One region of the Caballeronia sp. NCF2 genome, then DNA from elsewhere that is predicted to be linked to it. Evidence: predicted binding sites of a transcription regulator. Region 1 holds the regulator's gene; each other region holds the start of a gene.
What was found. Region 1 encodes LexA, which represses DNA repair genes until DNA is damaged. Its sites were predicted from a motif close to ACTGTATNNNNATACAGT; they were not measured.
Positions count from the first base shown of each region.

Region 1 (5,262 bases):
GCTGGAACACGAAGCCGACCTGACGCTCGCGCGCGCCGACCGCCGCGACGTCTTCGCCGTGCAGCACGACCTGTCCCGCATCGGCGAATTCGAGGCCCGCGATCACGCGCAAGAGCGTGGTCTTGCCACAGCCCGAAGGCCCGAGCAGCGCGACCAGTTCGCCCGCCGGAAAGTCGAGCGACACGTTGTCGAGCGCGGTGAAATCGCCGAAGCGTTTTTGCAGATTGCGAACGATGATGCTCATGATGTTTATCGGCCTCTCAATTCTGTGCGGTGGCTTTTGCGGCGGTCAATGCTTGCGTCATGCGGCGCTCCGCGAGGAGTTTCAGCGCGAGCGTCACGAGCGCGAGCAGCGCCAGCAGCGACGCCACCGCGAACGCAGCCGAGAAGTTGTATTCGTTGTAGAGAATTTCGACGTGCAGCGGCATCGTGTCCGTCTGCCCGCGGATGTGCCCGGACACCACCGACACCGCGCCGAACTCGCCCATCGCGCGCGCGTTGCAGAGAATCACGCCGTAGAGCAGGCCCCACTTCACGTTGGGCAGCGTCACGCGCCGGAAGATCTGCCATCCCGATGCGCCGAGCACGTGCGCCGCTTCCTCTTCGTCGTTGCCTTGCGCCTGCATCAGCGGAATGAGTTCGCGCGCGACGAACGGAAACGTGACGAAGATCGTCGCGAGCACGATGCCCGGCACCGCGAAGATGATCTGCACGTCGTGCGCGGCGAGCCACGGGCCGAACCATCCTTGCGCGCCGAACATCAGCACATAGACGAGACCCGAGATGACCGGCGACACCGAGAACGGCAAGTCGATGAGCGTCGTCAGGAGCGCCTTGCCGCGAAACTCGAACTTCGCGATCGCCCACGACGCCGCCAGTCCGAAGACGACATTCAGCGGCACGGCGATCGCGGCGGTGATCAGCGTGAGCTTGATCGCGGACCACGCGTCGGGATCCTTCAGCGACTCGAAGTAATAGTCGATGCCCTTGGCGAACGCCTGCACGAACACCGCGACGAGCGGCACGACGAGAAAGAACGCGAGAAACGCGAGTGCGATACCGGTCAGGAGCCATCGCACGGCGCGCGGCTCGGTGACGGGATTGAGGCCGTGCGCGTCGCGCTGTGTCGTCGTCTGCAATGGAAGCACCTCGCTCATGCCGTTTCTCCCGCTGCCAGGGAGACGTTGACCGGCGCCGCGCCCGTCTTGCTCGTGCGGCGCTGCAGCCACCATTGCAGCGTGTTGATCAACAGAAGCATCAGGAAGGACACGCACAGCATCACGACGGCGAGCGCGGTCGCGCCGGCATAGTCGTACTGTTCGAGCTTCGTGATGATGAGCAGCGACGTGATCTCCGACTTCATCGGCACGTTGCCCGCGATGAAAATCACCGAGCCGTATTCGCCCAACGCGCGCGCGAACGCGAGTGCGAAGCCCGTCAGCAGCGCCGGAAAGAGCGACGGCAGCACGACGCGCCGGAACGTGAGCCAGCGCGTCGCGCCGAGGCACGCGGCGGCTTCTTCCTGCTCGCGCTCGAAGTCTTCGAGCACGGGCTGCACGGTACGCACGACGAACGGCAGGCCGATGAACGTCAGCGCGACGAGCACGCCGAGCGGCGTGAACGCGACCTTGATGCCGAGCGGCGCGAGATATTGCCCGATCCAGCCATTGCCCGCGTAGACCGCGGCGAGCGAAATGCCGGCGACCGACGTCGGCAGCGCGAACGGCAGATCGACCATCGCATCGACGATGCGCTTGAACGGGAACGTGTAGCGCACGAGCACCCACGCGACGAGAAAACCGAACACCGCGTTGATGAGCGCGCCGCCGAGCGCCGCACCGAACGTCAGCCGATACGATGCGAGCACGCGCGGCGACGTCACCGCGCGCACGAACTGCGCCCAGTCGAGCGTCGCCGTCTTAGCGAAGGTGGCGGCAAGCGGAATCAGCACCACGAGGCTCAGATAAGCCACCGTGATGCCGAGTGTCAGGCCGAAACCGGGTAGCGCGCTCGGTTTCCTGAATGTGAGAGTCGTCATCCTTGAATCATCCTTTTTGCGCGCGGGGTGGGCGCGCGTTGCTGCTTCGGGCGCGCGGCGTCTTGAACGCGCCGCGTCGCCGGTTGACGCTTATTGCGGCTGATAGATCGAATCGAACACGCCGCCATCCGCGAAATGCGTCTTCTGCGCCTTGGTCCAGCCGCCGAAGGTGTCGTCGATGGTATAGAGCTTCAGCTTCGGAAACTGCTTCGTCAGATCGGCGGGCACCTTGTCCGAACGCGGCCGATAGAAATTGCGCGCGGCGATCTGCTGCCCTTCGTCGCTATACAGATACTTGAGATACGCTTCGGCGAGCTTGCGCGTGCCGTGTTTGTCGACGACCTTGTCGACCACCGCGACCGGCGGCTCCGCCAGAATGCTCACGGACGGCACCACGATCTCGAACTTGTCCGGACCGAATTCCTTCAGGGACAGGAACGCCTCGTTTTCCCACGCGATGAGCACGTCGCCCTGACCGCGCTGCACGAAGCTCGTCGTCGCGCCGCGCGCGCCGGAATCCAGCACGCCGGCGTTCTTGTAGAGCTTCGTCACGAACTCCTTGGCGGTCTGCTCGTTGCCGCCCGGCTTGTGCTGCGCGTACGCCCACGCCGCGAGGTAGTTCCAGCGCGCGCCGCCCGATGTCTTCGGATTCGGCGTGACGATCGACACGCCCGGCTTCGTCAGATCGTCCCAGTCCTTGATGTGCTTCGGATTGCCCTTGCGCACGAGAAACACGATCGTCGACGTGTACGGCGATGCGTTGTCCGGCAGGCGCTTCTGCCAGTCCGCGCCGACGAGTCCCTTGCCCGCGAGCGCGTCGATGTCATAAGCGAGTGCGAGCGTAACGACGTCCGCCTGCAGTCCGTCGATGACCGCGCGCGCCTGGCCGCCCGACCCGCCATGCGACTGCTTGAAGGTTACGGTCTCGCCCGTCTCCGCCTTCCACTTTTTCGCGAAAGCCTGATTGAAGTCCTGATACAGCTCGCGAGTCGGGTCGTAGGAAACGTTCAGAAACGACGTATCCGCCTGCGCCGGCGCCGTCATGATCAAACCCGCCGCGCCGAGCGTCGCCGCAGCAAGAAGCCGTCGCAATCCCGTGTTGATGCTTTGCATTCCCCGTTCTCCGTCTTATCGAATTGACGGAATCAGTCTAACGAGGCCTCTATATGATTGAAAATAATCGTTATTCACTTTTTTATACGTAAAACTGCTAAGAACGATATTCCTGGATGGAAGAAGCGCCGGCGGGCGCGATCCGACGGTGCGGAGGCTTCGTGGCCGCGAACTTAAAGTAAAGCTTGAAAAGCGCCAAATACTGTATAAAAATACAGTCACCTGTCCATTCATACAGTGCATCAGGGGCTCGAGCCAGTGACCAAAACATCAAAACTTACCGCGCGGCAGCAGCAGGTGTTCGAACTCATCCAGCGCGCGATCGACCGCACGGGCTTTCCGCCCACGCGCGCCGAGATCGCGGCGGAGCTCGGCTTCAGTTCGGCCAATTCCGCCGAGGAGCACCTCAGGGCGCTGGCCCGCAAGGGCGTCATCGAGCTGGCGGCGGGTTCGTCGCGCGGCATCCGGCTGCTCGGCGATGCATCTCGCATCGATCGGTCCGAGGAGCTGCCGCATCAGTTCACGCTGCCGCATCAGAGCATCATGCAATTGTCTCTGCCGCTCGTCGGCCGGGTCGCGGCGGGGAGTCCTATCCTCGCGCAAGAGCACATCTCGCAGCACTATGCGTGCGACCCCGCGCTCTTCTCCAGCAAGCCGGACTATCTGTTGAAGGTGCGCGGCCTCTCGATGCGCGACGCAGGCATTCTCGACGGCGATCTTCTCGCCGTGCAAAAGCGCAACGAAGCGAAAGACGGACAGATCGTCGTCGCGCGTCTTGGCGACGACGTCACGGTCAAGCGCTGGAAACGGCGCGCGGACGGCGTCGAACTCATCGCCGAAAACCCCGAGTATGAAAACATCTTCGTGCGCGCCGGCAGCGGCGATTTCGCGCTTGAAGGCATTGCCGTCGGGCTGATCCGCTCCGGCGAATTCTGATGTTGGCCCGCGAACGGGCAAGGCACGAAAGTCGAAGCACATTACTTTCGCACCGAGACACGAAATGTCTCATTGACATCGCAAGATAGCCTCACCAACCGCTTTCGACACCTGATTCAGGCGTCTCACAACACAACAAGCATGACGGCCACCGCGCGCGGTGCGCCGCGGTGCGTCCTATCGTCTGGAGAGTCATCATGGAACGTTTTGCCCGTCTGCTGCCCTTCCGTCAATTCGGCCGCCTGCGCCATCTGCGCACGCTGATCGCCTGCGGCATGCCGCGCGCCGAAGCCACGCCCGATCTCTTCAACGAAATGCCCGCGTTGCCGTCCCGTCAGCCGGCCTTCGCTCGCGTTTCCCTCAACAGCACGGTGCACGCCGAGGCCGAGCAGCGCGCGCCAGTGCGCGTGTATCGCGGGCAATCGCGCGTGATTCTGGTGGGCAAGATCGACGAGGTTTCGCGCATGATCGACCGCTGCATCGCCGAGGAAAATGCCGGGCTGGCCGGCGGAATCCTCGCCTGAATGGAACGCCATCGCACGCACGACGTGAATTCACGGGATTTAACCGGCGCCCGCGCGGTCAATCCGTAATTCACGTTTTGCAAGAGGCTTGGCCCAAGCATGTCCCGCACTACCCGTTCTATTGTCGTTACGCTCGTCGTCCTGGTTATCGTCGCGGCGCTCGGTTTCGTTTACGCATCGCCTTACATCGCACTCGATCGCGTGAAGCGCGCGGCCGATGCCCGCGATGCGCAAACCGTCAACGAATACGTCGATTTTCCGGCGCTGCGCGCGAGCCTCAAGGACCAGATCGCGGCGCTGCTCACGCGTCGCGTGGATATTCAAAAGAGCGGGAATCCGCTCGCGATCATCGGTGCGATGATCGGCGCGGCGCTCGTCGGTCCGCTGGTGGATTCGTATGCCACACCGGACGGCGTCGCGGCGATTCTGAACGGCATCCCGCCGCGCGGCGATCCGGGCGAGCGTCCGCCGCAAGCTGGCGACGGCGCACCAGCGAATGGGGGGAATGGGCCCGCGTCCGGCGTCACGACCGCACGGCAGCCGCCGAAAGAGCCACCGCAGACGACGGCGGGTTATCGAAGCCTGAACACGTTCGTCGTCACGTATCAACACGGCGCCGGCGATGCGCGATACTCCGCGATCTTCCACCGC
Region 1 covers NZ_JALQDN010000011.1:15,902-21,163, reverse strand. Annotated here, with positions in the region: gene NCS02_RS06925 (sulfate/molybdate ABC transporter ATP-binding protein) at 1-244, opposite strand, end outside; gene cysW (sulfate ABC transporter permease subunit CysW) at 261-1,157, opposite strand; gene cysT (sulfate ABC transporter permease subunit CysT) at 1,154-2,038, opposite strand; gene NCS02_RS06910 (sulfate ABC transporter substrate-binding protein) at 2,129-3,151, opposite strand; gene lexA (transcriptional repressor LexA) at 3,410-4,087, shown strand; gene NCS02_RS06900 (hypothetical protein) at 4,285-4,611, shown strand; gene NCS02_RS06895 (DUF2939 domain-containing protein) at 4,711-5,262, shown strand, end outside.

Region 2 (5,262 bases), on a different contig from region 1:
CCCACCATCCCGCTTCGACGCGCTCACCGGGCGATACCGTTCGCAACGGACTACCGTAGAACGGGCGGTGCTGGCGCGTCATTAACTGAATCGGCGTCTCAAGCAACCACGAGGGGCGCGGCTGATCGCCGGGCAGGGCACAGCCTTTGACGTCGCTCGTCACCGGAACCCAGTTCGAGACGATCTCGGGCCGATGGTCGGCCACTGGTGCGGCGCACAAGACGTTCTCATGTCCAAGACGCGCGACGAGCAGCTCCATCAACCGGTTATGATCGGCGGCGCTGCCGCCTGGCTCGGGGAACAGCGTGTCGGACGGCGGCTCGGCGGCTTCGACGTCGTTGACTTCGAGACGCACGGCGATGACCGCGGCCGCCAACTCGACGCGTCCGAGTCGTTCTTTGAGCAAGCGCGTCAGGTGTTCCTCGTGCCAAGTTGGTTCCGCGAGCGCCACCTCAATCGTCGTTGGCGGCAACGCCGCGCGCCCGCGCTCATGTTCTAGTTCGATCGAGAAGCGCGTCAGCGCCAGTTGCTTGCTGGCGAGCCAACCGGTCAATTGCACGATAAGCCGCCGAGCGACAAAAAGGACGGCTTCCGCATGCTCGACGCGATCGGGCAATTCGATACGTGCGTTGAAGGACGGCGGCGTCTGGACCCATTCGTAGAGTTCGGGTGCATCCCCAACGGCGCGATCGAGCGTATCCAGTAGCGCCGTGCCGCAGCGCTTTTTCAGACCGGCGCGCGGCAAGCGCCGCAGGTCCGCGACGCTCGTGCATCCGAGGCCGTCGAACCAGTCTGCGTAGCGTCGCGCTTCCAACACCAGCAGGGCGGGCAAGCGCGGCAATTGACGCATCAGCGAGCGAATGGAAAGTCGGCGGCCGCCGCGGTAGCGGGCCATGAGCCATGCGCTCTGGCCGGTGGGCGCGACGCTCATCCGCACCGTGAAGCCGAAGGCGGCGAGCGAGTCGCGGATTGCTCGTCTGAGCGCGCGAACGCCACCGAATAACCGCAAGCTCGCCGACACGTCGACCATGACCGTCTGCTCCTCAGCGATCGACACTTGCGGACTGAACTGCATGAGGGCGGTGGCCACGTCCGCGACGGCCTGCTGCTCCTTCAGTTCGTCTTTGTCGTGAATGCGCGCATCGGGCGCGAGCGTGAGAACGCCGCCTTTGCGCATGCCTACGCGAACGCCTGCCTCGTGCGCTGCCTGATCGAGCGCGACGACACGCTCGTGATCGAGCACGACCAGGCCGGAAGTCGTCTCACTCGTGGACGACCAGCTCGGCTGGAAGACTTCTCGGCTGAGGTGCGGCAGATACACGCCGATCCACACTTGCATGGCGATTCAACAGGATAGGCGAATGGGTCAGTCCAACGACAAGCGGCTCGTCACGCGCTGGCCCTCGGCGCTTGACGAATTCCAATGAAACGCTGTCGCGCGCAGGGCGCACAGCAATGCGAAGCGGGGCAGGCGAGGTGTCGCTCGCGGCAGCCAACGGCCGGACCATGAAGAACAGCGACTCGCTCGTTTGGGCGGCAAGGTGCAGGCGGCGTAGGGCTTCGGGCCGGACGTGCATTTGCCAGAAGAGCAACGCGCCGAACGTACCCGCGCGAAGGATCTGCTCGCCCGCCCAAAGTGCATCGGCGGTCTTCTGGGCGCGCACGACGTTGATAGACGTCTCAGGCAGGTCCCAGTACGCCGCTGCTTCGGGTTGAAAGCGATGAGGCGGCTGCAGGAAAGCAATGCGCCGTTGGGCGACAGCCTTCAGCGCCGGCAGCAGCAATCGCATCTCACCTACACCCGGCTGCTGCACCAGCAGGTCGGTCAGTGCGCCCTTGGGCCAACCGCCACCTGGGAGTTCTGCCGCGAGCGTCTCAGATCCACACGGCACGACGTTCACGCGAGCAGAGGCCAGCTGCGAGCCTCGCCACAAACTTGGATGAATATCTACGAGGGCTATCGCTCCCATGTCGAACCCCGCACTGTATATTTGTACAGTAGTCTACAGGAAGGAGCGGCGTTTGGTAGCCGGGGAGCGGAGTAACGCTTTTCAACGCGAGTAACCGTGTCGCAGGAAAACGTCAGTCTAAATTGCCGAATCGGTAGGACTTACTTTATCCGACGATCGGTTTTCCCGCCGCGAGGAAGGTGGTAGCCGCTCGTCCAATTGCCAATGTTGGAACAAAATTCGAGATGGCGGCCGCGGCCAAGAACTTATCGTAGCAAAGCGCCCATTCGGCAAAACGAATTTCACCCTCCGCTAACGATTGCGAAAAGGCGGCCTGTCTCTCGCAAACGTTTACCCTGTGTAACTAATTGTTGCAAAGTGCCATTTGTAATCAGACAATTCGTTCGCCCTTCGTTGTTAGCGCGACGAGCAAGGTCGAAATTACTCACTGGTCCGCCGCTATGAACACCACCTCTGATCTCAACGCTATCCGCGAACTGAACATGTCTTACCTCATGCTCGCCCGACGCGTTCTGGCATCCGATCGGGAAGCGGCCCAGTCGCATCTGGGTCTCTCGATGGACATGGCGGACTTGCTGCTGAAGCTCTCGCCGGAACAGACGCAGAAGCTTGCATCGTCGTCGCAAGTGCTGTGCTTCTTCCGCATGAGCACGGATGCGATGCTCGCGGGCCTCGCGGCTCGCAGCAACGAAGCGACGGCGTCGGCCGTCGCTAACGACATCCTTCTGGCGGCCTGAAGATGACCACGACCACGCCTTCGAAGAGCCTCGCTGAGGAAGCTGCACAGGTCATGCGTGCCATCGCGCTGATAAAGCTCGGCGCGCGCATGCAAGTGCTGGAATCGGAAATCCCGACTATCTCGCGTGAACGCCTCATCCGCCTGTATCGCGAAGTGAAGGGTGCATCGCCGCCCAAGGGCATGCTGCCGTTTTCGGAGGACTGGTATCTGACGTGGGCGCCGAACATCCATACGTCGATGTTCGCGAACGTCTACGCCTTTCTCGAAGCGAACAGCAAGGGCTTGGACCGCGTGGATCTACTGACTCGCGCGTACTCGCTCTATGCAGAGCACTTCGACATGATCGGCGAGGCGTTGCAGATGGACCTGACGCGCGCGTGGACCTTCATCCGTTTCAAGGACGCCGGCATCCTGCGTCTCGCGGGCTGCACGCGTTGCCGCGGCAAGTTCGTCGCGCACGCGCATGAGCCGTCGCACACGATCGTCTGCGGCATTTGCCAGCCGCCGTCGCGCGCGGGCAAGACGAAGGCGGCCGCGAAAGCCGCGCTCGAGCGCGACGCCGCGTTGCAAGCAAGAGCGGCCTGACCGCCTATCCTCGCGCGGCCTTCGGCACGTTGAAGAGCCGCAGCAGTTCGTCCCGCACATCCGAGATGTCGAGCACATGCTGCGCGCGCGTGAGCGCGACATACAGCAGCCGCATCTCGTCCTCGTCTAACGTCAGCCGACCGTCAACCATCTTGGAGCGGAAGTCGTTGACGATCCGCACGCGCTTCCATTCCAGACCCTTTGCCCGATAAATGGTCGAGATGACGTAGTCAGCTTGGCCTTCGGGCGTATGACGTTGAGCGAGCGCGCGCAAGTAATCGGTGCCCCGATCGTCGACGATCTCAACGACTGGCAGCAAATCGCGGCCGACAGCGCTGCGCGCGAAGGCCTGCGCTTCTCGCCAGTTTTTGAACAACGATAGAGCGGTAGGCCGGAATGCCCGCCTTCCGTTGAGCAACTGGTCGGCGCCGTCCGCAAACGCAATGATCTCGCTCGGGTTCATGCGAAGCGCCGGACGATGCCCCATCTCAATGCCGGCCGCAAACTGCCAGATGGCCGTCGCGTTCTTGCGGCAAAGCACCGCGTCTACGGGCGGCTGCACGGACGGATCTTCGACCATGATGGAACCGATGGTCGGCTGGCCGCGGATCGGGATGGATTCCCCAAGCAAGGCGAGCACGCAACTCGCGAGTCCGGCAAAAGTCGGCCCGAAGCGGAATGACTCAGTCAGCGGCCGCTCTGGGGCGTCGATCTGCGCCATCGCGTTGACAGCGCCGCGCCACTCATAAATTTGCTGATATGGGTCGCCGACGTAGATCGTCTGCGCGTGCCGTTGCCGTGCAAGAACGGACAGCATGATGCCGTCGCTGTCCTGCGCCTCGTCGAACAAAACGAAGTCGGCGTTGATACGCGGATTCGATTGCGCCCACACCTTTAAGTAGACGTCCGGCTGTATCGCCTTCGGGCCGCGCGGGTTGGTTGATGCTTTCCGCCCATAGCCGCCTGATGCTGGGCGCGAGCTGCTCGCGCAGCCAGTCAGCCGCGTCGTCGCGGATCTTTTCATCGACCGGTATGTGAAAGGGCTGAGGCGTATCGTCGGCGGATCGACAAAAGCGGCCGAGACCGTCGGCGATCACATCCGGCCAATCTCGAACGGCGCGACCTCCGCATTCTTTCCGGTGATGGTCGGCACTTCGATTGGCCCGAAGCCATATCGGGCAGCTAGTGTTGAACGCAAGATAGCTGCCGCGCTGGCCAGTGAACTGTTGCGCGACGAGCCGAAGGGTCGAAGTCTTACCTGCGCCCGCATACGCTTTGACCTTCAGATCGCCGCGGCCCTTTGCCGCTTCGACAACGGCTTCTTGTTCCGCCGTTGGTTTGTACGCCTTGGCCACCGATCGCTCTTCCAACGAAAAGAAGCAGTGTGCCGCAAGTTCGACCGACGGGTGCCGTTGCGGCCGCCGCGCGCGCGGCTGTTACTTGCGCGGGTCGGCGGTGAAGCGAGGTGGAAAGATGATGTGACCGAACTCGTCGCGCTCGACGGGCAGGTCCGGGCTGTCCAGCATCTTCTCCACGTCCTGAACCTCAGGCAACGGGGGCCACGGCCACGCTTTTGCCGCCCATGACGGAATCTCGGCCCGACGAACGAAGCCGAACTCTTCCGGCTCATCCCATATTGAGTCGAAGGTCTCGTCGACGATCTGCTGCATGTAGGCGACGTGCTCTAGGCGCGTCGACCACTATGCGCCGCGAACGCGGTCTTCGCCGGCGATTACGGTGTGCGACTCCAGATCGAGCACGAACCGGTGCTTCATGTAGGGCTCGCTACTCCACAGCGATTCCCATTCTCCGACCGCGTATCGTTGCATGCGTTGCATCGACGCTCCTAGTCCCAACCTCAATCGTGGCGCTCTTTCGCACGTAGAGCCAATCCGAGGATATCGGGTAAGCCGAATGACGCCATCTTTCGCTTTGCCGCAATGAACTGGTCAACGAGCGTCGGCTTCG
Region 2 covers NZ_JALQDN010000080.1:20,105-25,366, forward strand. Annotated here, with positions in the region: gene NCS02_RS31040 (Y-family DNA polymerase) at 1-1,339, opposite strand, end outside; gene imuA (translesion DNA synthesis-associated protein ImuA) at 1,263-1,970, opposite strand; gene NCS02_RS31050 (flagellar transcriptional regulator FlhD) at 2,411-2,707, shown strand; gene flhC (flagellar transcriptional regulator FlhC) at 2,710-3,294, shown strand; partial or broken gene NCS02_RS31060 (UvrD-helicase domain-containing protein) at 3,299-4,649, opposite strand; gene NCS02_RS31065 (hypothetical protein) at 4,731-4,964, opposite strand; gene NCS02_RS31070 (hypothetical protein) at 4,995-5,132, opposite strand; gene NCS02_RS31075 (hypothetical protein) at 5,153-5,262, opposite strand, start outside.
Region 2: the regulator LexA is predicted to act here: its motif matches at 1,983-2,000, upstream of imuA (translesion DNA synthesis-associated protein ImuA).

Region 3 (5,262 bases), on a different contig from region 1:
CCGTACTATCCGCGCACGCGCAATACGCGCGTTCACGCACGCGTCGCGTCGATGTGGCACAGCACGCCCGATCTGCTGCCCACGCATGCGGGCGCGCATCCGTGCGTCGATGCGATGGCGTCGCAAGAAGGCATGCCCGCCGATGCCTTCGATCTCGACAACAACTTCGCCGGTTGGTCGCGCACGGCGACGATCGCGTGGCCCGACGAACGCCGCGCGGTCACGCTCAGCGCGCAAGCGCCGTTCGATGCCCTGGTGGTGTATGCACCGAAGTCGCATCCCGATTTGCTCTGCGTTGAGCCGGTGAGCAACGTGGCGGACTGGGTCAATCTCGATGTCGACCGCGCCGCGAAGGGCGGCGCGGTGCTGGAACCGGGCGAGTCGGTCAGCGCGACATTCGCCTGGACGACTCACACGGAATAAGGCGTCGCGCCTACTGACCGAAGAAAACGTTGCAGTTCGCCGGGCTGCAGTCGCTATCGCGATGTCCGCTCGCGGAGGCGGGCTTCATGCCGCCATACGCGGAGTCGCCGCCGGAGGCTTGTTGCGGCGTCGCGGCGGTTTGCGTCTGAGATTCATCGGGCATGGCCTGCGACATGTACATCGGGCGCATCGTCTGGACGAGTTGCTGCGCATCGGCGGGCATGCCTTGCGCGTGCGCGACACCGATTCCTGACACGACCGCGCATGCTGCCATCATCGCGAGAAATTTCGGGTTGATCTTTGCCTTCATGTTCCAGCTCCTTGAAACGAATGCACAAGCAGCCGGGAACGCGAGTCTCGGACTCCTTGCCGCTTTGCCGATGGACGGATGAATGGATCGAGCGCGGGCTCGCTTCGTCCGACGCGACAAATGACGACGCACCGGGCGCGACGAATGGCGCTCGGGGATTACCTTACGGCGATGGGAAGGCGCGAGAAATCCCTATCTGGCAGGGATACCTTGGTGGGGATAGGCGTGCGGGTTTAAAGAAGAAGCACGAAAAACGCGCCCGGACTTGCGAAAGTCCGGGCGCGCCGAAACGTGGAAACTCAATACGTTTATTCCGACTTGCCGGAGGTGCCGCTCGACATGTTCGATCCCGAGCTGCCCTTCTTGTGCATCTTGCTGCTGCCCTTGGACGAATCCATCGTGTTCGAGCCCGATGCGCCCGACGTCGAGCCGGTTACACCGTTGCTGTTCGGCGTGCCCATTCCGGTGCCGCCCTGACCGGCCCCGTTGCCGCCCGCCGTGCCGCCACCCGCGCCGCCGCCGCCGGCACCGCCGCCCGCGCCTTGCGCGAATGCCGCGCCCGACAAGCCCAGAATCATGGCCGACACAATCAAACTTCTCTTGGCGTTCTTCATGGTTTCCTCCCGTTGATCAATGATCTCGATGCGCGCCGCCTTGCGCAAAGCTGCGGCGTCGCCGATTACATTGCGCAATCACCGTGCCGCGGGAAGAAATCGAATTGTCATGCAGTCGCCTCGTCACACCACTCGATGGCCCACGCCCGCGCGCAATGGACGGCATCCGACTCGCTCGCGAACGCATCCAGCTCGCCGGATTCGAATACTTCCGCATGCGCGGTGCGCTCGTCCGCCGGACGCGTGATGCGTGCGTGCGCGTAGTAGCTGCCGTCTTCGTCGTGATGGGCGGTGCAGTCGATGTGAAACGTCTTGTAGTCGAATCGCATGAAAGGCTCCGAAAGAGATTGCGAGGGCAGGCGCGAAGCGTGCGATGCCGTGATTACCTTTGACTCCGCGCCTCTCGTGAGGTACTGTATAAACATACAGTACCATAATCAAGATGGATCTCTCCGAAAAGCTCGAAATTCTCGCCGACGCCGCCAAATACGACGCGTCGTGTGCGAGCGGCGGCGCGCCCAAACGCGAGTCGCGCGGCATCGATGGCCTCGGCGCGAGCACCGGCTCCGGCATCTGCCATAGCTTCACGCCCGACGGGCGCTGCGTCTCGCTGCTCAAGATTTTGCTGACGAACTTTTGTCTGTACGACTGCCGGTACTGCATCAATCGCCGGTCCAGTAACGTGCCGCGTGCGCGCTTCACGCCGGAAGAAGTCGTTACGCTCACGCTGGATTTCTACCGTCGCAATTACATCGACGGGTTGTTTCTCAGTTCCGGAGTGATTCGTTCGTCGAACTACACGATGGAGCAGCTCGTTCTCGTCGCGAAATTGCTGCGTGAGCAGCACGGATTTCGCGGCTACATCCATCTGAAGACGATTCCCGATGCCGATCCAGAACTCATCGCGCAAGCGGGACGCTATGCCGACCGTCTGAGCGTAAACATCGAATTGCCGACGGAAATCAGCCTCGAGCGGCTCGCGCCGGAAAAGAGCGGCCGCACGATCAAGCTGGCGATGGGCAACATCCGCGTCGCGCGCGAGGAATCGGAAGCGGAGCCGCGCGCGCCGAAGTTCGCGCCGGCGGGGCAGAGCACGCAGATGATCGTCGGCGCCGATGAAACCGACGACCGCACGATCCTCGGCACCGCCGAAACGCTGTACGGCTCTTATCAGCTAAAGCGCGTGTATTACTCGGCGTTCAGCCCGATTCCTGACAGCCCCTCGGGCGTGCCGTCGAAAGCGCCGCCGCTCTTGCGCGAGCATCGGCTGTATCAGGCGGATTTTCTGATGCGCGGCTACGGTTTCGCCGCCGCCGAACTGCTCGGCGATGCCGGCAACCTTCCGCTCGATGTCGATCCGAAACTCGCGTGGGCGCTTGCGCATCGCGAGCGCTTTCCCGTCGATCTGAACGCCGCGCCCGCGCGCATGATCGCGCGCGTGCCGGGCATCGGCATGCGCAACGCGAAGCGCATCGTGGAGTTGCGGCGCGAGCGGCGCGTGCGCTATCACGATCTCGTGCGGCTGCGCTGCGGCATGGACAAGGTGAAGCCGTTCGTCGTCACGGCGGATTACCGGCCGCCGCTCGACGAAGCGCCTTCGGACAGTCTGCGGCGCGCGCTCGCGACCGGCCCGGTGCAGCTCTCGCTGATCTGATGCACGTCATCGCCATCGACGACGAATTCGACGCCTGGCGCGTCGCCGCGCTCGATGCGCTCGCGCAAAAGCTCCCGCCCGAATCGATCGACTGGCGTACGGCTCAGGCGGAGCCGGCGTTGTTCAACGAGTCGGCGCGATCGGCAAAAGCGGCGAAGGCAGCGGATGCGCCGCCTATCCGCGTGTCGCGCGAACTCGCATCGCTGCTGAAAGACGCCGCGCATTTTCGCGACGCGCGCCGCTGGAGCTTTTTATATCGCGTGCTGTGGCGCTGGGCGCAGGGCGACCGCTCGGTGGCATCGCCCGCCGATGAAGACGGCGCGCGCCTCTACAAGATGGCGAAGGCGGTGCGCCGCGCGCAGCACGACATGATCGCGTATGTGCGCTTCCGGCAGCGCGACGCGTCGCTCGGCGCGCCGGAATTCGTCGCGTGGTACGAGCCGGATCACGACGTGCTCGCGTGGGGCGCGGAGCATTTCGCCGCGCGCATGGGACGCTCGACGTGGCTCATCGCAACGCCCGACGGCGCCGCGATGTTCGACGGCGAGCGCCTGCAACTGGAGCGCGGCCGCGCGCGGGCGTCGGATCATGCGGCGGTCTTGCCGGATGCCGCCGAAGCGCTCTGGATGACCTACTACCGCAGCATCTTCAATCCGGCGCGACTGAACGAATCCGCGCTCGAACAGCATATGCCGGTGCGTTTCTGGAAAGGGCTGCCGGAAGGCGCACTGATCCCGAAGCTCGTCAGCGATGCGCGCGGCGGCGCGCGACGCGTCGCGCAGGCGCAAAACGTCGGCGCGCTCGGCGGCAAGGCGGTTCAGGTCGATGCGCTCGCAGCGCAGCCGGAGCGGGACGCGCCCACATCGCTCGATACTTGCCGCCGCTGCGATCTGTGGCGCAACGCGACGCAGGCAGTGCACGGCGCCGGTCCGTCCGATGCGCGCATCATGCTGCTCGGCGAACAGCCCGGCGATCAGGAGGATCTGAAGGGCGAGCCGTTCGTCGGACCGGCCGGGCAACTGCTTCAGGACGCGATGCAGCGTGCCGGCGTCGTGCGCGAGCATGTCTATCTGACCAATGCGGTGAAGCACTTCAAATGGGAGCCGCGCGGCAAGCGCCGTCTGCACAAGACGCCCGCGCAGCAGGAGGTCGAAGCCTGTTCGTACTGGCTCGAACAGGAACTGCACGACGTCGGCGCGAAGGTGATCGTCACGCTCGGCGCGACCGCGTTGGCCGCGCTTTTCGGACGGCGCGCGACGCTTTCGGCGCATGTCGGGCGCGTCGTGCCGTATCGGGACAAGCTGGTCGTCGCGACGTATCACCCGTCCTACGCGCTGCGCCAGAACGACGAAGCCGCGCGCGAAAAAACCGTCGCGGCTATCGTTGCGGCGCTGGAGCTGGCGTCGTCGTTGAAGGCCTAGCGCGCTCAGAACGCCGCGCGCACGACGCCGCCATCCGCGCGCAACGCCGCGCCGTTCGTCGCCGATGAAAGCTCCGAGCACACGTACGCCACCATGCTGCCGATTTCCTCGGGCGTGATGAAGCGCTTGAGAATCGACGTGGGCCGCGCTTCTTCGAAGAACTGCTTCTCGAATTCGCCGAAGCTCTTGCCGCCCGACAGTTTCTCGACGAACTCGGTGACGCCTTCGGAACTCGTCGGCCCCGGCAGCACCGAATTGACGGTCACGCCGGTGCCCGCGCAGGTTTCCGCGAGGCCGCGCGCGAGCGAAATCTGCGCCGATTTGGTCACGCCGTAATGAATCATCTCGACGGGAATCTGAATGCCGCTCTCGCTGCTGATGAACACGACGCGGCCCCAGTTCTTCTCCTTCATCTTCGGCAGATACGCGCGCGACAGGCGCACGCCCGACATCACGTTGGTGTTGAAAAAGCGCAGCCATTCGTCGTCGGGAATCTCTTCGAACGGCTTCGGATCGAAGATGCCCATGTTGTTCACGAGAATATCGACGTGCGGAAAGCGCTTTACGAGCGCGTCGACTTGCGCTGCGTCGGAGACGTCGCCGGCGAAGCCTTCGCCCTGCGCGTTGGGCACGAGTTCGCGCAGTTTAGCCAGCGCCGCATCGACAGACGCCTGCGAACGGCCGTTGATGATCACGCGCGCGCCTTCACGCGCGAGCGCCACGGCAATGGCATGTCCGATGCCCTTCGTCGATCCGGATACCAGCGCGAGCTTGTTGCCGATCTTGAGATCCATATCTGCTCCTTCGATTGGGTTGGCGGAATGCGCCGGCGATTTCGCC
Region 3 covers NZ_JALQDN010000064.1:381,540-386,801, forward strand. Annotated here, with positions in the region: gene NCS02_RS24830 (aldose 1-epimerase) at 1-423, shown strand, start outside; gene NCS02_RS24835 (hypothetical protein) at 434-733, opposite strand; gene NCS02_RS24840 (hypothetical protein) at 1,042-1,347, opposite strand; gene NCS02_RS24845 (hypothetical protein) at 1,455-1,676, opposite strand; gene NCS02_RS24850 (putative DNA modification/repair radical SAM protein) at 1,790-3,001, shown strand; gene NCS02_RS24855 (UdgX family uracil-DNA binding protein) at 3,001-4,422, shown strand; gene NCS02_RS24860 (SDR family NAD(P)-dependent oxidoreductase) at 4,428-5,216, opposite strand.
Region 3: the regulator LexA is predicted to act here: its motif matches at 1,760-1,777, upstream of NCS02_RS24850 (putative DNA modification/repair radical SAM protein).

Region 4 (5,262 bases), on a different contig from region 1:
CCTCGATCGCGTTATTGCTGACTTCCTCGCCCCACTCGCACAGGTGATTGACGAGCTGCTCCTTCGATACGAGCCGGCCGGTTCGCTGCAGCAGCACTTCGAGCACGCCGAGCTCGCGCGCCGAAAGATCGATGACCTGATCGCCGATGGTCGCAATGCGCCCGATCTGATCGAAGGCGAGCGAGCCGTGCCGGACGACGGTCGGACCGCCGCCCGCGCCGCGGCGCGTGAGCGCACGGACGCGCGCTTCGAGTTCGTTGAGCGCGAAGGGCTTCGCCATGTAATCGTCCGCGCCGAGATCGAGACCTTTCACGCGCTCGTCGACGGAATCGGCGGCGGTGAGGATCAGCACGGGCATCTGCGAATTGCGCGCGCGCAGGCGGCGCAGCACCTCGAGACCGGGCATCAGCGGCAGGCCGAGATCGAGGATCAGCAGGTCGAAAGTTTGCAGGGAAAGGGCGGTGTCCGCTTCGACGCCATGCTTCACATGGTCGACGGCGTATCCCGATTGGCGGAGTGATCGGACGAGCCCGTCCGCGAGTATGCTGTCGTCTTCGGCAATGAGGATTCGCATCGTCGTGTGCGCCTTTGTACGCCATGCATGCGCGATGAAGCGCATCGGCATTGCCGGCACCGTGTGTCGCCCGGCGCGGCGGTCTCCAGGTGTTCGTGGTTCTTGCGTGCTTGGGCGACGTGGAAAAAAAGCTGCGCCACGCCGCGACAGGCTTGCAAAAACTACTGTTTTTTTATACAGTGTCTGCGTGAGTGGGAAGGGCGGTTTCGTATGCTCGATCGAGCGGCGAAAAACCCCGTGAACACTGCCTCAGACGCCGTTCATCATAGCAAAGGACGATTCATGGAAGAAAGCAAGAAAGGCCCGGCTGGCATGACTGCGGAGAAGAGCAAGGCCCTGGCCGCCGCGCTCTCGCAGATCGAAAAGCAATTCGGCAAAGGGTCGATCATGCGGCTCGGCGCAGGTGAGGCGGTCGAAGACATTCAAGTGGTTTCCACCGGTTCGCTCGGGCTGGACATCGCGCTCGGCGTCGGCGGCTTGCCGCGCGGTCGTGTCGTGGAAATCTACGGTCCGGAGTCGTCGGGTAAAACCACGCTCACGCTGCAGGTGATCGCGGAGATGCAGAAGCTCGGCGGCACAGCGGCGTTCATCGACGCGGAACACGCGCTCGACGTGCAGTACGCCGGCAAGCTCGGCGTGAACGTGCCCGAACTGCTGATCTCGCAGCCGGACACGGGCGAGCAGGCGCTCGAAATCGCGGACGCGCTGGTGCGCTCCGGCTCCATCGACATGATCGTGATCGACTCGGTCGCGGCGCTCGTGCCGAAGGCGGAAATCGAAGGCGAAATGGGCGACTCGCTGCCGGGTCTGCAAGCGCGTCTGATGTCGCAGGCGCTGCGCAAGCTCACCGGCACGATCAAGCGCACGAACTGCCTCGTCATCTTCATCAACCAGATCCGCATGAAGATCGGCGTGATGTTCGGCAACCCGGAAACCACCACGGGCGGCAACGCGCTCAAGTTCTACTCGTCGGTGCGTCTGGATATCCGCCGTATCGGTTCGATCAAGAAGAACGACGAAGTCATCGGCAACGAGACGCGCGTGAAGGTTGTGAAGAACAAGGTCTCGCCGCCGTTCCGCGAAGCCATCTTCGACATTCTTTATGGCGAAGGCATTTCGCGTCAGGGTGAAATCATCGATCTGGGCGTGCAGGCGAAGCTGGTCGACAAGGCGGGCGCCTGGTACAGCTACAACGGCGATCGCATCGGTCAGGGCAAGGACAACGCGCGGGAATTCCTGCGCGAAAATCCGGACATCGCGCGCGAGATCGAGAACAAGATCCGCGAATCGCTGGGCGTCGCTGCATTGGGCGAAGCTGTCGTCGCAAGCGCCGCAGCGGCCGACGACGAGTAAGCATCGAGCCTGAAGGAAGATGCAGACGCGCCGGCTCGGATCCAAGGCAGACCCGGCGGATAACGGAACCGGCGACGATTCCGATTCCGTCGATCGCTACGAGCGAAGCAGCGAGCGGCGCGGTGCATCGTCGAAGTCAGGCGGCTTCAGGCGCAGCAACAAGGAACGCGCCGGCGCGAAGTCATTCGCGTCGGCGCATCGCGTTTTCGAGCCTGTTAAAAGGGATGAAAGCAGCGTAGACGCGAATGATCGCGCGGCCCGCCTGGAACAAGCTCGCGCCTTACTGAAGCAGGCGACAGCGCAGCCGAAGGCGCCTGCCGCCGATCGCAGCCCGCCGTCCGCTAACCCGCCGGACCCATTCGAAGACGCCGATCCATTCGAGCCCTTCGAACAATGCGTGCCTTCCGAGCCATCGCCAGCCGTTTCCGGCGAAACGGTTTATAGCCGCTCCAGCCAGCGCACCCGCAAGACATCGGCAAACGAAGTCAACAATCCCAAACGTCCGCAACGCTCGTTGAAGGGCCGCGCGCTCGCGTTCCTGTCGCGTCGCGAGTACAGCCGCGCGGAGTTGTCGCGCAAGCTGCGTCCGTACGTCGAAGAAGCCGCTCCGCTCGAATCCCTGTTGGACAGTCTCGAGCGCGATGGCTGGCTGTCGAACGAGCGCTTCGTCGAGAGCGTCGTGCATCGGCGGGCGTCGCGCATGGGCGGCAGCAGGATCATCAGCGAGCTGAAGCGGCATGCCGTCGGCGAAACGCTCATCAGCGAAACCGCCGACAAGCTCGCGCAGTCCGAAACCGCGCGCGCCAGGGCGGTGTGGGAAAAGAAATACGGCGTGCCGCCGGAGACGCCCGCCGAGCGCGCCAAGCAGGCGCGCTTTCTGGCTGCGCGCGGTTTTTCGAGCGGTACGATCGGCAAGATATTGAAGGGCGGTGACGAAGATTGGAGCGAGGAAATCGTCGACGACTGAGCGCCCGTTCGGCTTGATCCGCACGCGCGTTCCATTCGTCAGGCACATGCCCGGCTCGAAATACCCGATATGCTAAAATTCCACGGTTTTCCCCGTACCGGCTCACTCCAGCATGCCTCTCTCGCCTCCCGCTCCCCGACAATTGCGTCATAGCCGCGCGATTCGAGTGGAAGCGTTCGAACGCGACGACGGCCTGTGGGATATCGAAGCCTGTCTAACCGATGAGAAGCCGCGCGACTTCCAGCTCGCGACGGGCGTCCGGCCGCACGGCCTGCCGATCCATGAACTCTGGCTGCGCATCACCATCGATCGCACACTCAGCATCGTCGACGTCGAAGCGTCGTCCGACTGGGCGCCGTATGGCGGTTTGTGCGCCGAGTCCAATGCGGTCTATCGCAAGCTCATCGGGCTCAATCTCCTCCAGAATTTTCGCCGCGAAGCCAACACGCTGCTGCGCGGCACTGCCGGCTGCACGCATCTCACCGAGTTGTGCGGGGTCTTGCCGACCGCAGCCATTCAGGCATTCGCGGGCGACGTCTGGAAGATCGAGGACGGCAATCCATTCAAGCAAGCCGACGCCAACGCGCAGCGCGACGAGCCGCCGTTTCAGCTCGGCCGATGCCACGCGCTGCGTTTCGACGGACCCGCGGTCAGGGAACACTACCCGCGCTGGTTCGGCCACGCGCCCGGCGAACCATCCAGATCCGGAACAACGGTGCAAGACAGGCCGGAGACAAAGTCCGCCTCGTAGCGCGCAAGCAGCGCTCGCGCTCACGCACGGAATTCAAACAAGAAAAGAATCAGCGGTTCAAGCAAACAGAAGTTCACTCCAACTCTCAGACTGAAGGAATCACGCATGAAGATTCACGAGTACCAGGGTAAGGAAATCCTGCGGAAATTCGGCGTCGCGGTCCCGCGCGGCAAACCCGTGTTCTCGGTGGATGATGCGGTCAAGGCCGCGGAAGAGCTGGGCGGCCCGGTTTGGGTCGTCAAGGCGCAGATTCACGCCGGCGGCCGCGGTAAGGGCGGCGGCGTGAAGGTCGCGAAGTCGATCGAACAGGTCCGCGAATACGCGAACCAGATCCTCGGCATGCAGCTCGTCACGCACCAGACCGGCCCCGAAGGCCAGAAGGTCAATCGCCTGCTGATCGAAGAAGGCGCGGACATCAAGAAGGAACTGTACGTCGGCCTCGTGCTCGACCGCGTTTCGCAGAAGATCGTCGTGATGGCGTCGAGCGAAGGCGGCATGGACATCGAAGAAGTCGCGGAAAAGACGCCGGAACTGCTGCACAAGTTCGCCGTCGAGCCGTCGACCGGTCTGCAAGACGCGGACGCCGATGATCTCGCACGCAAGATCGGCATTCCCGATGCATCGATCCCGCAAGCGCGCGCGATCCTGCAAGGCCTGTACAAGGCGTTCTTCGAAACCGACGCATCGCTCGCGGAAATCAACCCGCTGATCGTGACCGGCGAAGGCAAGGTCATCGCGCTCGACGCCAAGTTCAACTTCGATTCGAACGCGCTGTTCCGTCATCCGGAAATCGTCGCGTACCGCGATCTGGACGAAGAAGATCCGGCTGAAGTCGAAGCGTCGAAGTTCGACCTCGCATACATCTCGCTCGACGGCAACATCGGCTGTCTCGTGAACGGCGCAGGCCTCGCGATGGCCACGATGGACACCATCAAGCTGTTCGGCGGCGAGCCGGCGAACTTCCTCGACGTCGGCGGCGGTGCGACGACCGAGAAAGTGACCGAAGCGTTCAAGCTGATGCTGAAGAACCCGAACCTGAAGGCGATCCTCGTGAACATCTTCGGCGGCATCATGCGTTGCGACGTGATCGCCGAAGGCGTGATCGCTGCGTCGAAGGCCGTGGACCTGAAGGTGCCGCTCGTCGTGCGCATGAAGGGCACGAACGAAGACCTCGGCAAGAAGATGCTGGCCGACTCGGGCCTGCCGATCATCTCGGCGGACAGCATGGAAGAAGCCGCGCAGAAGGTCGTCGCGGCGGCCGAAGGCAAGTAAGCGCGTTCGCTTGTTGCCTTAAGAGAGCGTTCCACCAGATACGAATGGCGGCGCCTGGCTTTTTGCATGGCGACGCCAAACGAACAGAGGTCACTACATGTCGATTCTGATCAACAAAGACACGAAGGTCATCACGCAGGGCATCACCGGCAAGACCGGCCAGTTCCACACGCGCGCCTGCCGCGAATACGCGAACGGCCGCGAAGCGTACGTCGCGGGCGTGAACCCGAAGAAGGCCGGCGAAGACTTCGAAGGCATTCCCATCTACGCGTCCGTGAAGGAAGCGAAGGCCGAAACCGGCGCGACCGTTTCGGTCATCTACGTGCCGCCCGCGGGCGCTGCCGC
Region 4 covers NZ_JALQDN010000002.1:136,019-141,280, forward strand. Annotated here, with positions in the region: gene NCS02_RS02830 (response regulator transcription factor) at 1-574, opposite strand, end outside; gene recA (recombinase RecA) at 857-1,927, shown strand; gene recX (recombination regulator RecX) at 1,947-2,894, shown strand; gene NCS02_RS02845 (DUF2889 domain-containing protein) at 3,007-3,645, shown strand; gene sucC (ADP-forming succinate--CoA ligase subunit beta) at 3,751-4,917, shown strand; gene sucD (succinate--CoA ligase subunit alpha) at 5,015-5,262, shown strand, end outside.
Region 4: the regulator LexA is predicted to act here: its motif matches at 738-755, upstream of recA (recombinase RecA).